Regions from separate parts of the Nonomuraea sp. NPDC001684 genome, predicted to be linked through region 2. Evidence: predicted binding sites of a transcription regulator. Region 2 holds the regulator's gene; each other region holds the start of a gene.
What was found. The regulator HrcA, encoded in region 2, represses chaperone genes, less so after heat shock. The targets are predictions, from matches to a motif close to TTGGCACTCTCNNNNNGAGAGTGCCAA.
Positions count from the first base shown of each region.

Region 1 (4,688 bases), on a different contig from region 2:
CAGCCGGCGCGGGCGAGCGCCAGGAGGTCGCCGCCGACCCCGCAGCAGGCGTCGATCACCCGCCCGGCGCCCATGCGCCGGGCGCGGTGGTCGGCGACCTCCCGGCGGGTGGACTGCTCCAGGCCGTGCGGGGTGAAGTACATGACCGCGGCGTCGGCGCCGAACTTCGCCGCGGCGCGCTCGCGCAGCGCCGCCTGCGTCAGCGCGGCGGAGGTGAGCGCCGCGTCGTAGGTGCGGCGCAGCCTGGTCGCCGCCGCGACCGGATCGGTCCCGGCCAGCTCCGCGGCCTCGGCGAGCGCCCGCTGCCCGCGCGGGGTCAGCAGCTCGCCGAAGGCGTCGAGATCCATGTACGCACTCCGCTCACAACTCGGGATCGCTCACAGGGAGGTGTCGCCCAGGGAGACCAGCAGGCTGCGCAGCAGCCCGGCCAGGGCCTCGCGCTCGCCCTCGGACAGCCCGGCGAGCAGCCGCTCCTCGTTGGCGGCGTGCAGGACGAGCATCTCGTCGGCGACCCTCCTGCCCTCGTCGGTCAGGGCGACCAGCGTCATGCGCCGGTTGTGCGGCGCCGGCCAGCGGTGGACCAGGCCGCGCCGGACCAGGTGGTCCATCCGGTTGGTGAGCGCGCCGGGGCTGACCATGGCCGAGGTGGACAGGTCCTTCATGCACATCGTGGCGTCGGCGCCGCTGCGCAGCAGCGTGGCCAGCATGTCGAACTCCCACGCCTCCAGCCCGTGCTCGGCCAGGAAGTCCTTCACGCCGCGCTCCAGCAGGCGCGAGGCCCGCGAGATCCGGCCGATCACGCCCATCGGGGACACGTCGACGTCGGGCCGTGTCCGCGCCCACTGTCCGAGAATCACGTCCACCGCGTCATCCACGGGGCTCACCCTACCAAAGCTTCGACGTTGAAATGTTCGGCGTCGTGCGGTACTGTCCACGACGTCGAAATGTTCAACGTAGAAATTTTCGAGGTAGGTTCATCATGAAGGTGCTGGTGCTGGGCGCGACGGGGTACATCGGCGGCGCGGTGGTCGAGCGGCTGGCCGAGCAGGGGCACGAGGTGGCCGTCCTGGTGCGGCCCGCCGCCGACGGCTCCCGGCGCGTGCCGGGCGTGGCGGACGAGCGTCACGGAGACCTGGCCGACGTCGCGGGGCTGGCCGCCGCGATCACCCCGGACATCGACGCGATCGTGGTCGCCGCCCAGCTCGGCGGCGACAAGGAGGCCGACCTGGCCGCGATCGGCGTGCTCGCCGCGTCGGGCCGGAAGGTGGTCTTCACCAGCGGCGTGTGGGTGCTGGGCGCCACCGCCGACGGGCACGAGGACAGCCCGGCCGACCCGATTCCGCTCGTGGCGTACCGGCACGAGATCGAGCAGCTGGTCATCGACGGCGGCGGCTCGGTGATCCGGCCCGGCGTCGTCCACGGGCGCGGCGGCGGCATCCCCGCCATGATGCGCGCGCAGGCCGCCGAGCGCGGCGCCGGGGTCTACGTCACCGCCGGCGGCGAGCCGCACACCTGGACGTTCGTGCACGTCGACGACCTGGCCGAGCTCGTCGTGGCCGTCCTGGAGAGGGGCGGCACCCGCGTCTACCACGGCATCAGCGAGGAGGCCGTGCCGGTCGCCGAGGTGGCCGAGGCGGCGGCCCGGTCCGCCGGCGTCAAGCCGCAGGCCGAGCCCTGGCCGCTGGCCGAGGCGGCCCAGGTGTTGGGGGCGGGCTTCGCCGAGGCCCTGGCGCTCGGCCAGCGCATCAGCGCGACACGCACGCGCGCCGAACTCGGCTGGAACCCCTCCCGGCCCGGCGTCGTCGCCGATCTGACCGAGGGTTCCTACGTCTGATCGCTCTGAGCAGACGCGTTCGTGTTGACTGTCAAGGCCCTCTTGCATATGTTTCCTGTTGGCACTCTCACCTTGAGAGTGCCAACGTGCGACGAGGCAGGTCTGACACCCGCGACGGCAGGCCCCGCTGGTCGCCTCTTCTAGATCATTCAAATCTGAAGGGGAGGTCCGATCGTGACGACCGCCACCAAGGTTCCCGTTAAGCCGCTCGGCGACCGCATCGTGGTTCAGCCGCTTGAGGCAGAGCAGACCACCGCTTCCGGTCTGGTCATCCCGGACACCGCCAAGGAGAAGCCGCAGGAGGGCAAGGTCCTCGCGGTGGGCCCCGGCAACTGGGATGAGGACGGCGACAAGCGTATTCCGCTCGACGTCTCCGAGGGCGACGTCGTCCTCTACAGCAAGTACGGCGGCACCGAGGTCAAGTACGGCGGCGAGGAGTACCTCGTGCTCTCCGCCCGCGACGTTCTCGCGATCATCGAGAAGTAAGCCGGTTGTGTCGAGCCCCGGGCGCTCTTGAGGGCCCGGGGCTTTCGACGCCAGGAGAGGACTTTCAGCATGGCGAAGATCCTGCAGTTCGACGAGGACGCCCGTCGCGCGCTTGAGCGCGGTGTCAACGCCCTCGCGGACGCCGTGAAGGTAACCCTCGGCCCGCGTGGCCGCAACGTCGTCATCGACAAGAAGTTCGGTGCGCCGACGATCACGAACGACGGTGTGACCATCGCTCGTGAGATCGAGCTGGAGGAGCGCTACGAGAACCTCGGCGCCCAGCTCGCCAAGGAAGTTGCCACCAAGACCAACGACATCGCGGGCGACGGCACCACCACCGCCACCGTGCTGGCCCAGGCCATGGTCCGCGAGGGCCTGCGCAACGTGGCCGCCGGCGCCTCGCCGCTGTCGCTCAAGCGTGGCATCGACAAGGCCGCCAAGGAGATCAGCGACCGGCTGCTGGCCAGCGCGCGCGAGGTGGGCGACAAGAAGGAGATCGCCAACGTCGCCACCATCTCCGCCCAGGACGCCAAGATCGGCGAGCTGATCGCCGAGGCGTTCGACAAGGTGGGCAAGGACGGTGTCCTCACCGTCGAAGAGTCCAACGCCATGGGCATGGAGCTCGAGTTCACCGAGGGCATGCAGTTCGACAAGGGCTACCTGTCGGCCTACATGGTGACCGACCCCGAGCGCATGGAGTCCGTCCTGGAGGACGCGTACATCCTGCTCACCCAGGGCAAGATCTCCTCCATCGCCGACTTCCTGCCGCTGCTGGAGAAGGTCGCCCAGACCAAGAAGCCGCTGCTCGTGGTCGCCGAGGACGTCGAGGGCGAGGCCCTGGCCGTCCTGGTCACCAACAAGATCCGCGGCACCTTCACCTCCGTGGCCGTCAAGGCCCCGGGCTTCGGTGACCGCCGCAAGGCGATGCTCCAGGACATGGCGATCCTCACCGGCGGCCAGGTCGTCAGCGAAGAGGTCGGCCTCAAGCTGGAGCACGTCGGCCTCGAGGTGCTCGGCACGGCCCGCCGCGTCGTCGTCACCAAGGACGCCACGACCATCGTCGACGGCGCCGGTGACCAGCAGGCGATCGAGGACCGCGTCAAGGAGATCAAGATTGCCATCGAGCAGTCCGACTCCGACTGGGACCGCGAGAAGCTGCAGGAGCGTCTGGCCAAGCTCGCCGGCGGTGTGTGCGTGCTGCGCGTCGGCGCCGCCACCGAGGTGGAGCTGAAGGAGAAGAAGCACCGCCTTGAGGACGCGATCTCCGCGACCCGCGCCGCGATCGAGGAGGGCATCGTCTCCGGCGGTGGCTCGGCCCTCATCCACGTGGGCAAGGAGCTCGACGACCTCGGCCTGACCGGCGACGAGGCCACCGGTGTCGGCGTCGTGCGCCGCGCGCTGGTCGAGCCGGCCCGCTGGATCGCCGAGAACGCCGGCCTGGAGGGCTACGTGGTGACCCACAAGGTCGCCGAGCTGCCCGCCGGCCAGGGCCTCAACGCCGCCACCGGCGAGTACGTCGACCTGATCGCCCAGGGTGTCATCGACCCCGTCAAGGTGACCCGGTCCGCGGTGCAGAACGCGGCTTCGATCGCGGGCATGCTCCTGACGACCGAGGCGCTCGTGGTGGACAAGCCCGAGGAGGAGGCTCCGGCCGCCGGCCAGGGCCACGGCCACGGTCACGGCCACTGACCCGGCTGTTTCCCCCGCGCCCGTACGGCCCGCCCGGTTCCCTCCGGCGCGGGCCGTCGGCTTCCCACGGCCCGTCCCGGTTCCCTCGGGTGCGGCCGTCGGCTTTCCACGGCCCGTCCCCGGTCTCGCCGGTGCGGGCCGTCGGCTTTCAGTCAGACCGTCACGTCCCTGCCACGGCTGCTGCGATCTCTTGCCTAAGGCCAGGGATCAGAACTGGGCTCCCACGGCGTCTTCGCCCTACCGCCGCTGTCCCGCTCTACTTCTGCGACTCGGCCAGCCCCTGGCAGTGAAGCTCCGACGAGGACACCAACGGCCTGCTGCGTAGTACTTCCCCCGAGGGCACCGACTCGGTCCACACCCGCGAGGGCCTCGGTGCCGTCGCCGCAGAGTTGCCCGTCCGACCTCGCAAGACGCTGGGCTGGGACACCCGGCTGAGCGCCTCACGGAGCTCCTGGCGGCCTGCGCCTGAACCCCGAAGCGGCAGGGCCGGTGTGCGCCTGTCTCCGCAACCCTCGGTCACGGCGTCGTTTGCGCGAGTTCCTCAAGCTGCTGGACGACCCTGTCGATCGGCGCAGAAGCGTCGATCTCGAGCGTGGAGGTGGCCCTGAGCAGCGGCTCCACGTGGGCCAGGTCACGCAGGACGGCTTCACGTTCCTCAGGACGCTTGCCGAAGGGGTTG
Region 1 covers NZ_JBSFGJ010000004.1:55,593-60,280, forward strand. Annotated here, with positions in the region: gene ACWCSD_RS01970 (class I SAM-dependent methyltransferase) at 1-347, opposite strand, end outside; gene ACWCSD_RS01975 (MarR family winged helix-turn-helix transcriptional regulator) at 378-875, opposite strand; gene ACWCSD_RS01980 (NAD-dependent epimerase/dehydratase family protein) at 980-1,834, shown strand; gene groES (co-chaperone GroES) at 2,009-2,320, shown strand; gene groL (chaperonin GroEL) at 2,390-4,009, shown strand; partial or broken gene ACWCSD_RS01995 (transposase) at 4,154-4,478, shown strand; gene ACWCSD_RS02000 (AAA family ATPase) at 4,526-4,688, opposite strand, start outside.
Region 1: the regulator HrcA is predicted to act here: its motif matches at 1,893-1,919, upstream of groES (co-chaperone GroES).

Region 2 (4,688 bases):
GGCCCGAGCCCTGGTCCCGGGGCACGTCAGAAGGCGGCACGTCGTAAGGCGGGACGTCAGAGGGCGGGACGTCGGGAGTGGAGTCGTCGGGGGGTGGCGGGGCCTGGCTCATGATGCCTCCGTAACGAAGTCGATCAGTTCCTCGACCCGGCCGAGCAGCTCCGGCTCCAGGTCGGCGTAGGACGAGACGGCGCCCAGAATGCGCCGCCAGGCGTCCGCGGGCTCCATGCGCCAGCCCAGTGCGGCGAGCACGCCCTCCTTCCACGGCACCCCGCGCGGCACGTCGGGCCAGCTCGGGATGCGCAGCACGGACGGTTTGACCGCCTGCCAGATGTCGATGTACGGATGACCCACGACGAGCACGTGCGGCGAGGTGATCCGGGCCGCGATCCGGCTCTCCTTCGACCCCGGCACCAGATGGTCGACCAGCACGCCCAGCCTGCGGCCCGGCTCGGGGGCGAACTCGGCCACGATGGCGGGCAGGTCGTCGACGCCCTCCAGGTACTCGACCACGACCCCCTCGACCCGCAGGTCGTGGCCCCAGATCTTCTCCACGAGCGCGGCGTCGTGCACGCCCTCGACGTAGATCCGGCTCTCCTTGGCGACCCGGGCCCGCAGCCCCTCCACGGCGATGGACCCGGACGCGCTGCGCCTGGGCCCCGCCGGGGCCGCGGCCGTCGGGCGCACCAGCGTCACGGGCCTGCCCTCCAGCAGGAACGCGGCCGGCGCCAGCGGGAACAGTCGGCGTTTGCCGAACCGGTCCTCCAGGGTGACGGCCTCCTTGTCGCAGGCCACCACGGCGCCGCAGAAGCCGCTGTCGGCGTCCTCCACGACCAGGTCGAGTTCGGCGGGCACCTTCGGGATCTTGCCCTTGCCCGGCCGCCGCCAATTGCCCGCCAGCACATCGCCCTCGTACACACGGGGACCGTAGCAAATCACCCGCTGACCGCAAGGCGCTTACGCGCGCCGCTGCGCCGTACGAGGACGACGACGGTGCCGATGATGCCGATGAGCAGGCCGGCGCCGGGGAACAGGAACAGCGCCGCCACCCCGCCGAACAGGCCGCCCGCCGCGGACAGCACGTCACGGCCCACGCCGAAGCGGGCCGACGACTCCTCCTGCGTGGCGCAGGTCAGCTGGTAGTCGCCCTTGGCGGGGGCGTTGACGGCGAGGATCTCCTGCCAGGTGGTGCCGCCGGCGCTGAGCGTCTGGGTGCCGGAGACCTTGACCAGCCTGGCCTGGGCCGGGCCGCCGGAGATCTCGCACTGGTAGTTGACCCGCGTGTCGGTGGCGATGTAGACGGCCGGGCGCTTGGCGGGGTCGATCGCGACCTTCACGCTTTCGCCCGACGCGAACGTGCTCGTCGGGGCCATGTCCGAGACGCTGCTCAGCACGCCGCCGGCGAACACGACCACGCCCACGACGCCGAGCACGACGGCCACGGCCCACACGACGGCGATCCACCACAGGCGCGGCTTGATCGCCTTGCCGTCGATCCTGGCCGGGAACTGCGGCTGGCCGCCGTACTGGTTGTGGGGGCCGTACTGGTCGGGGTGGGCGTACTGGTTCTGCTGGCCGTACTGGTTCTGCTGGTCGTACTGGGGCGGGGGGCCGTACTGGGCGGGCGGCTGTTGCTGCTGGTAGGGCGGCTGGCCGTGCTGCTGGGGCTGGTACGGAGGCTGGGCGTACTGGTTCGGCTGACCGTAGTAGGGACCCTGCCCCTGGGGCGGTCCGTACTGCGGGGGCTGGGAATTGTCGGTCATGCGGCAAGTGTGAGGCCTGTCGCTTGTAAGTCGCTAGCAACAGGATGGGACCTGGTGTTATCGCACCTTGTGGGCGAGAGCCGTACACTTGGCACTCGGGAACACGGAGTGCTAGACCTGTCGTTTCCCTGTTAGGCAGAGGCAGGAGGTGAGCACGTGCTCGACGAACGGAAGCTGGCGGTGCTCCGCGCCATTGTCGAAGACTACGTGTCCACCAACGAACCGGTGGGCTCCAAGGCGCTGGCGGAGCGCCACAACCTCAAGGTCTCCCCGGCAACGGTCAGGAACGACATGGCCGCGCTGGAGGAGGACGGGTACATCACCCAGCCGCACACCAGCGCGGGCCGCGTGCCGACGGACAAGGGCTACCGCCTGTTCGTCGACCGGCTCTCGCAGGTCAAGCCCCTGTCGGGGGCCGAGCGGCGGGCGATCGAGACCTTCCTCGCCGGCGCGGTCGACCTCGACGACGTGGTCTTCCGCACCGTGCGGCTGCTCGCGCAGCTCACCAGGCAGGTAGCGGTCGTGCAGTACCCGACGCTGACCCGTTCCACGGTCAGGCACGTCGAGCTGGTCCCGCTCAACGAGCGGCGGGTCATGCTCGTGCTGATCACCAACACCGGGCGCGTCGAGCAGCGCGTGATCGAGCTGCCCGAGGTGGTGGAGGACGACCGCATCGCCCATCTGCGCGCGGTGCTCAACTCCTGCCTCGACGGCTGCGGGCTGAGCAACGTCCCCGAGCTGGTCGCCGACCTGCCCGAGCGGCTGCCCGCCGAGGACCGGCCCGCCGTGGCCACGATCCTGTCGGTGCTGCTCGAAACCCTCGTCGAACGCCATGACGAGAAGATCGTGTTCGCCGGCGCGGCCAATCTCGCGGGCGCCGACTTCTCCACCGGCCTGCGCGACGTGCTGGAGGCGCTGGAGGAGCAGGTCGTGCTCATGCGGTTGCTCGGCGAGACATCCACAGACACCCCGTCCGCGCTCACCGTGCGCATCGGCTCGGAAAACCCCTACCTTCGCGGCACGTCCATCGTCGCAACCGGATACGGTTCTGGCGACAACCAACTGGCCCGGCTCGGCGTGCTGGGTCCCACGAGGATGGACTACCCCGTGACGATGGGCGCCGTACGCGCGGTGGCACGCTACGTCAGCCAGATCCTGGCTGCATCTTAAGAGGTCGATAAGTGGCAAACAGCGACTACTACGCCACCCTCGGGGTGCGCCGTGACGCCAGTCAGGACGAGATCAAGAAGGCCTACCGCCGCCTCGCCCGCGAGCTGCACCCCGACGTGAACCCCGATCCTGAGACCCAGGAGCGGTTCAAGGAGATCACGCAGGCCTACGAGGTGCTGTCCGATCCGAACAAGCGCCAGATGTACGACCTGGGCGGCGACCCCTTCGGCGGCGGCGCGGGTGCGGGCGCGGGCGCCGGCGGCTTCGGCGCGGGCTTCCCCTTCAGCGACATCATGGACGCCTTCTTCGGCACCGCGGGCGGCACCCGCGGGCCGCGCTCGCGCGCCAGGAGGGGCCGCAACGCCACCATCCGGGTCGAGCTCGACCTGCGCGAGACGGCGTTCGGCACCACCCGCGAGCTGGTCGTGGACACCGCCGTGCTGTGCGAGGTGTGCCACGGCGCCGGCGCGGCCCCCGGCACCCACCCCGACACCTGTGACATGTGCAACGGGCGCGGCGAGATCTCCCAGGTCACCCGCTCGTTCCTGGGCCAGGTCATGACCTCGCGGCCGTGCCCCCAGTGCGGCGGCTTCGGCAGCATCATCCGCCACCCCTGCCAGGAGTGCTCGGGCGACGGCCGGGTGCGCACCCGCCGTACGATCAAGGTCCGCATCCCCGCGGGCGTCGAGGACGGCACCCACATCCAGCTCGCCGGCGAGGGCGAGGTCGGCCCCGGCGGCGGCCCGCCCGGAGACCTGTTCCTGGAGATCGTCGAACGCGCGCACGAGATCTTCGAGCGGCGCGGCGACGACCTCCACTGCACGGTCCAGATCCCGATGACGGCCGCCGCGCTCGGCACCATCCTCGCAGTCGAGACGCTCGACGGCTCCGAGGAGATCGACGTGCGCCCCGGCACCCAGTCCGGCCAGGTCATCACCATGTACGGGCGCGGCGTGCAGCGGCTCAACGAGTCCGGCAGGGGCGACCTGCTCATCCACGTCAACGTCGAGACCCCGATGCGGCTCGACCAGACGCAGGAGGACCTGCTGCGCGAGCTGTCCAGGCTGCGCGGCGAGGAGCGGCCGCCGGGAAAGTTCGCCCCGGGGCAGCAGGGTTTTTTCTCCCGCCTGCGTGACGCCTTCAACGGCAGGTGACGATCACCCGTGACCGTCCCCGTGTTCCTCGCCGAGGACCTCAACGGCGCCGAGCTCACGCTCGACGGCCCTGAGGGGCGGCACGCGGCCTCCGTGCGGCGCCTGCGCGCCGGCGAGCGGGTCGACCTGACCAACGGCGCGGGCGACGTCGCCGAGTGCGTGGTGCGCGAGGTGTTCAAGGACGCGCTCGCGCTCGACGTGCTCGCCCGCTACACCGTCGAGCCGCCCGCGCGGCGGCTGGTGGTCGTCCAGGGGCTGCCCAAGGGCGACAGGGGCGAGCTGGCCGTCGAGATGATGACCGAGGTGGGGGTCGACGTGATCGTGCCCTGGGCCGCCTCGCGCAGCATCACGCAGTGGAAGGGCGACAAGATCGCCAAGGCGCTGGGCCGCTGGCGTGCCACGGCCCGCGAGGCCGGCAAGCAGGCGCGCCGGTTCCACCTGCCGCAGGTGGCCGAGCTCGCCTCCACCGCCCAGGTCGAGGGGCTGCTGGCCGACGCGGCGCTGGGGCTCGTGCTGCACGAGGAGGCCGCCGAGCCGCTGTCGAAGGTGGCACTGCCGCCCGGCGGCGACATCGTCGTCGTCGTGGGGCCGGAGGGCGGGG
Region 2 covers NZ_JBSFGJ010000028.1:28,047-32,734, forward strand. Annotated here, with positions in the region: gene ACWCSD_RS08725 (DUF4870 domain-containing protein) at 1-112, opposite strand, end outside; gene ACWCSD_RS08730 (DUF3097 domain-containing protein) at 109-918, opposite strand; gene ACWCSD_RS08735 (hypothetical protein) at 936-1,763, opposite strand; gene hrcA (heat-inducible transcriptional repressor HrcA) at 1,920-2,933, shown strand; gene dnaJ (molecular chaperone DnaJ) at 2,945-4,087, shown strand; gene ACWCSD_RS08750 (16S rRNA (uracil(1498)-N(3))-methyltransferase) at 4,097-4,688, shown strand, end outside.

Region 3 (4,688 bases), on a different contig from region 2:
AAGGCGCTCGGCATCCGGTCCCTGTTCGTGAAGGACGACTCGGGCAACCCCACCCACTCCTTCAAGGACCGGGTGGTCGCCATCGCCGTCGAGGCGGCCAGGAACTTCGGTTTCCACACGCTCTCCTGCTCCTCCACGGGCAACCTCGCCGGCGCGGTCACCGCCGCCGCCGCGCGGGCCGGCCTCGACGCGTGCGTGTTCATCCCGGCCGACCTCGAAGCGGCCAAGATCGCCATGGCCCGGGTGTTCGGCGGCCGGCTGATCGGCATCGACGGAACGTACGACGAGGTCAACCGGTTCTGTTCGGAGCTGATCGGCGACCCGCTGGGCGAGCGGTGGGGGTTCGTCAACGTCAACCTGCGGCCCTACTACGCCGAGGGCTCCAAGACGCTCGCGTACGAGATCGCCGAGCAGCTCGGCTGGCGGCTGCCGGAGCAGATCGTCATCCCCATCGCCTCCGGCTCCCAGCTCACGAAGATCGACAAGGGCTTCAAGGAGCTGATCGCGCTCGGGCTGGTCGAGGACACCCCCTACAAGGTGTTCGGGGCCCAGGCGGCCGGGTGCTCGCCGGTCTCGACGGCGTACAAGGCGGGGCACGACGTCGTCCAGCCGGTCAAGCCGGACACGATCGCCAAGTCGCTGGCCATCGGCAACCCCGCCGACGGGCCGTACGTGCTCGACATCGCCCGGCGCACGGGCGGGGGCGTCGAGGACGTCACCGACCCCGAGATCGTCGCCGCCATCAAGCTCCTGGCCTCCACCGAGGGCATCTTCGCCGAGACCGCGGGCGGCGTCACGGTGGGCGTGCTGAAGAAGCTCGTCGAGACGGGCAGGCTCGACCCCGAGGCCGAGACGGTGGTCCTGAACACCGGTGACGGCCTGAAGACGCTCGACGCGATCAGCGACGACGCGCGGCCCACCGCCGTGATCCGGCCCTCTCTCGACGCGTTCCGCGCGACTGTCTGACAATCCAGGAAAGGCAACAAAAACCATGAGCGTTTCTGTGCGGATTCCCACCATTCTGCGCACTTACACCGGGGGTAACGCCGAGGTGAGTGGCGAAGGGGCGACTCTTCGTGACGTTCTCGCCAAGCTTGACTCCGACTACCCGGGGATCGGCGCGAGAATTCTGGATGAATCGGGCAAGATTCGTCGTTTTGTCAACGTATACGTTGGTGATGAGGATGTCCGTTTCGCCGAGGGCCTGGACACTCCCGCCCCTGAAGGCACTCAGATCTCCATCATCCCCGCCGTCGCGGGCGGCTGACCGCCGGACCATCGACTCTTGAAGGCGCCCCTTGTGGGCGCCTTCTTGTTTTAGAACCAAATTCAACCTCGAACGACTCAGCCTTCGATGAAATTAGCGTTTTGTCGGTTGACTCTGTTGCCAAACCCCGTGCCACAGGTATGGTCGAGGGCGATCGTCTGGCTGATTTTCCCAAAAGTCATGCGATTACGGGTCTCGCGAAGGAATGGGCGAGATCTGCGAGCCCAGTAAGAGGAGTCGGAAGTGGCGCAGGGCACCGTCAAGTGGTTCAACGCGGACAAGGGCTACGGCTTCATCGCGGTAGACGGTGGTAAGGATGTATTCGTCCATTACTCAGCGATCATGATGGACGGGTACCGCTCTCTCGAACAGGGACAGCGCGTCGAGTTCGAGATCACGCAGGGCCAGAAGGGGCCGCAGGCGGAGTCCGTCCGCACGGTCTGATTCACCCTCGCTGGTATGCACCAAGGCGGGACGTGCGGCAGCGCAGTCCGTACGGGCTCGCCACTGTTTCCTCCGTCGGCTTCGCACGGCGGGCCGCGCCTCAGGGGCGGCTCGCCGTACGAACCGGCGCACCCGATGACCTGCCCGATGAGCTGGGGTGGGGTGCCCGTGGCTTGCACTCGGCAGGGTAGAGTGCTAAACAGTTCGTTGGCACTCTGTGTGGCAGAGTGCCAACAACTCGGATCGAGACGATGGGGTCTGCCGAACGGAGATGCAGGCCTATGCCGTCGCGGGCGTCGGCTCGGTCCAGGACACGCCACCCTGCATCTGGGAGGTCTAGCCTTATGGCAGCCAAGATGATCGCGTTTGACGAGGACGCCCGGCGCGGTCTCGAGCGCGGTATGAACCAGCTCGCCGACGCCGTCAAGGTGACCTTGGGCCCCAAGGGGCGCAACGTCGTGCTGGAGAAGAAGTGGGGCGCTCCCACGATCACCAACGACGGCGTCTCCATCGCCAAGGAGATCGAGCTCGAGGACCCGTGGGAGAAGATCGGCGCCGAGCTGGTCAAGGAAGTCGCCAAGAAGACTGACGACGTCGCCGGCGACGGCACCACCACGGCCACCGTGCTCGCCCAGGCTCTGGTGCGCGAAGGTCTGCGCAACGTGGCCGCCGGCGCCAACCCGATGGCCCTGAAGAAGGGCATCGAGGCCGCCGTCGAGCGGGTCAGCGAGGAGCTCTCCAAGCTGGCCAAGGACGTGGAGACCAAGGAGCAGATCGCCTCCACCGCCTCCATCTCCGCCGCCGACCCCGAGATCGGCTCGCTCATCGCCGAGGCGATGGACAAGGTCGGCAAGGAAGGCGTCATCACCGTCGAGGAGAGCAACACCTTCGGCCTGGAGCTTGAGCTCACCGAGGGCATGCGCTTCGACAAGGGCATGACGTCGATGTACTTCGTGACCGACTCCGACCGCATGGAGGCCGTTCTCGAAGACCCGTACATCCTGATCGTCAACAGCAAGGTCTCGGCCAACAAGGACCTGCTGCCGCTGCTCGACAAGGTCGTGCAGTCCGGCAAGCCGCTGCTGATCATCGCCGAGGACGTCGACGGCGAGGCCCTGGCGACCCTGGTGGTCAACAAGATCCGCGGCCTGTTCCGCTCCGTGGCCGTCAAGGCCCCGGGCTTCGGCGACCGCCGCAAGGCCATGCTGGGCGACATCGCGATCCTGACCGGCGGTCAGGTCATCGCCGAGGAGGTCGGCCTCAAGCTCGAGACCGCCACCCTCGACCTGCTCGGCCGCGCCCGCAAGGTCGTGGTGACCAAGGACGAGACCACCATCGTCGACGGCGCCGGTGACGCCGAGGCGATCTCCGGCCGGGTCAACGAGATCCGCGCCGAGATCGAGCGCACCGACTCCGACTACGACCGCGAGAAGCTGCAGGAGCGCCTGGCCAAGCTGGCCGGTGGCGTGGCGGTCATCAAGGCCGGCGCGGCGACCGAGGTCGAGCTCAAGGAGCGCAAGCACCGCATCGAGGACGCCGTGCGCAACGCCAAGGCGGCCGTCGAGGAGGGCATCGTCCCCGGCGGTGGCGTGGCGCTGCTGCAGGCCGGCGCCAAGGCGTTCGACAAGCTCGAGCTCAACGGCGACGAGGCCACCGGCGCGGCGATCGTGAAGAAGGCTCTTGAGGAGCCCCTCAAGCAGATCGCGGTCAACGCCGGTCTTGAGGGCGGCGTCGTCGTGGAGAAGGTGCGCAACCTGACCCCGGGCGAGGGCCTCAACGCCGCTTCCGGCGAGTACGTCAACATGTTCGAGTCCGGGATCATCGACCCGGCCAAGGTGACGCGCTCCGCGCTGCAGAACGCCGCCTCCATCGCGGCGCTCTTCCTCACCACCGAGGCCGTCATCGCCGAGAAGCCCGAGAAGACCCCTGCTGCTCCGGCCGGCATGCCCGGCGGCGGCGACATGGACTTCTAGGCCTCGCCTGGTCGCTGACGCATCAGAAGGCGGTTCGGATCTCCAAGGATCCGGCCGCCTTTTGTTGTGTCCGGTCCCGTTATGTTTAGTAGTTATTGACTACGGACAGTAACGAAACGAAGTGACGATTCACCGCACAAAGGAGTAGTTACATGAATTCCCGCACCGCGCGCGTTCTCGGGCTCGGAGCCGTCATGCTGGCCGCCGCGGCCGCCATGACGATGCCCGCCCAGGCAGACGACCACGGTTACCTGGACGAGGCCCTGGAGTACGTCGACGTGCCCTACTGCGCGGGCTACCTGGAACTGTACGACCGCGACTACTGCGCCTCGCCGTCCAGGTGGACGTCGCAGGACGAGCGCGGGGAGATGTCGGAGGAGGGCGAGGACAGGTCGTCGGAGGAGGCCGAGGACAGGTCGTCGGACCAGGCCGACGAGTGGTCGACGGAGGAGGCCGACGAGCGGTCCGGCGAGCGCGGGGATGCCTCGGACGAGGGCGCGGACATGTCCGGCGAGCGCGAGGACGTCTCGGAGGAGGGTCAGGACATGTCGGGCGAGCGCGAGGACGTCTCGGACGCCTTCGAGGGCGAGTCGGGCGGCGAGAGCGAGGACCTGTCGTCCAACGCCCCCGGGGACTTCACGTTCGCGGACGAGCTGGTGCAGGGCGACTGAAGCCCCGTCTGGTGGCGCCGGGCGTACTGAACCCGACGCGGCACCACGGCGAAGGCGCCCCGAACGAACGGGGCGCCTTCGCCGCGGTGTTGTGCCGGTCTCAGACGCCGAAGTGCGCGACGATGTGGCCGCGGGCCAGCGTGTTGGCGGTGATGTTGAATCCGACCACGGCCGGGCTCGCGTCGCCGCCGACGCCCAGCTCGTCGACCCCGAGCGCGTGCACCGTGAAGACGTAGCGGTGAGGGGCGCCGGGCGGGGGAGCGGCGCCGCCGTAGTCTTTGGTGCCGTAGTCGTTGCGGGCGTGGACCGCGCCGGCGGGCAGGCCCTTGAAGT
Region 3 covers NZ_JBSFGJ010000038.1:36,646-41,333, reverse strand. Annotated here, with positions in the region: gene thrC (threonine synthase) at 1-966, shown strand, start outside; gene ACWCSD_RS10890 (MoaD/ThiS family protein) at 992-1,267, shown strand; gene ACWCSD_RS10885 (cold-shock protein) at 1,511-1,711, shown strand; gene groL (chaperonin GroEL) at 2,056-3,684, shown strand; gene ACWCSD_RS10875 (hypothetical protein) at 3,837-4,355, shown strand; gene ACWCSD_RS10870 (YbhB/YbcL family Raf kinase inhibitor-like protein) at 4,456-4,688, opposite strand, start outside.
Region 3: the regulator HrcA is predicted to act here: its motif matches at 1,919-1,945, upstream of groL (chaperonin GroEL).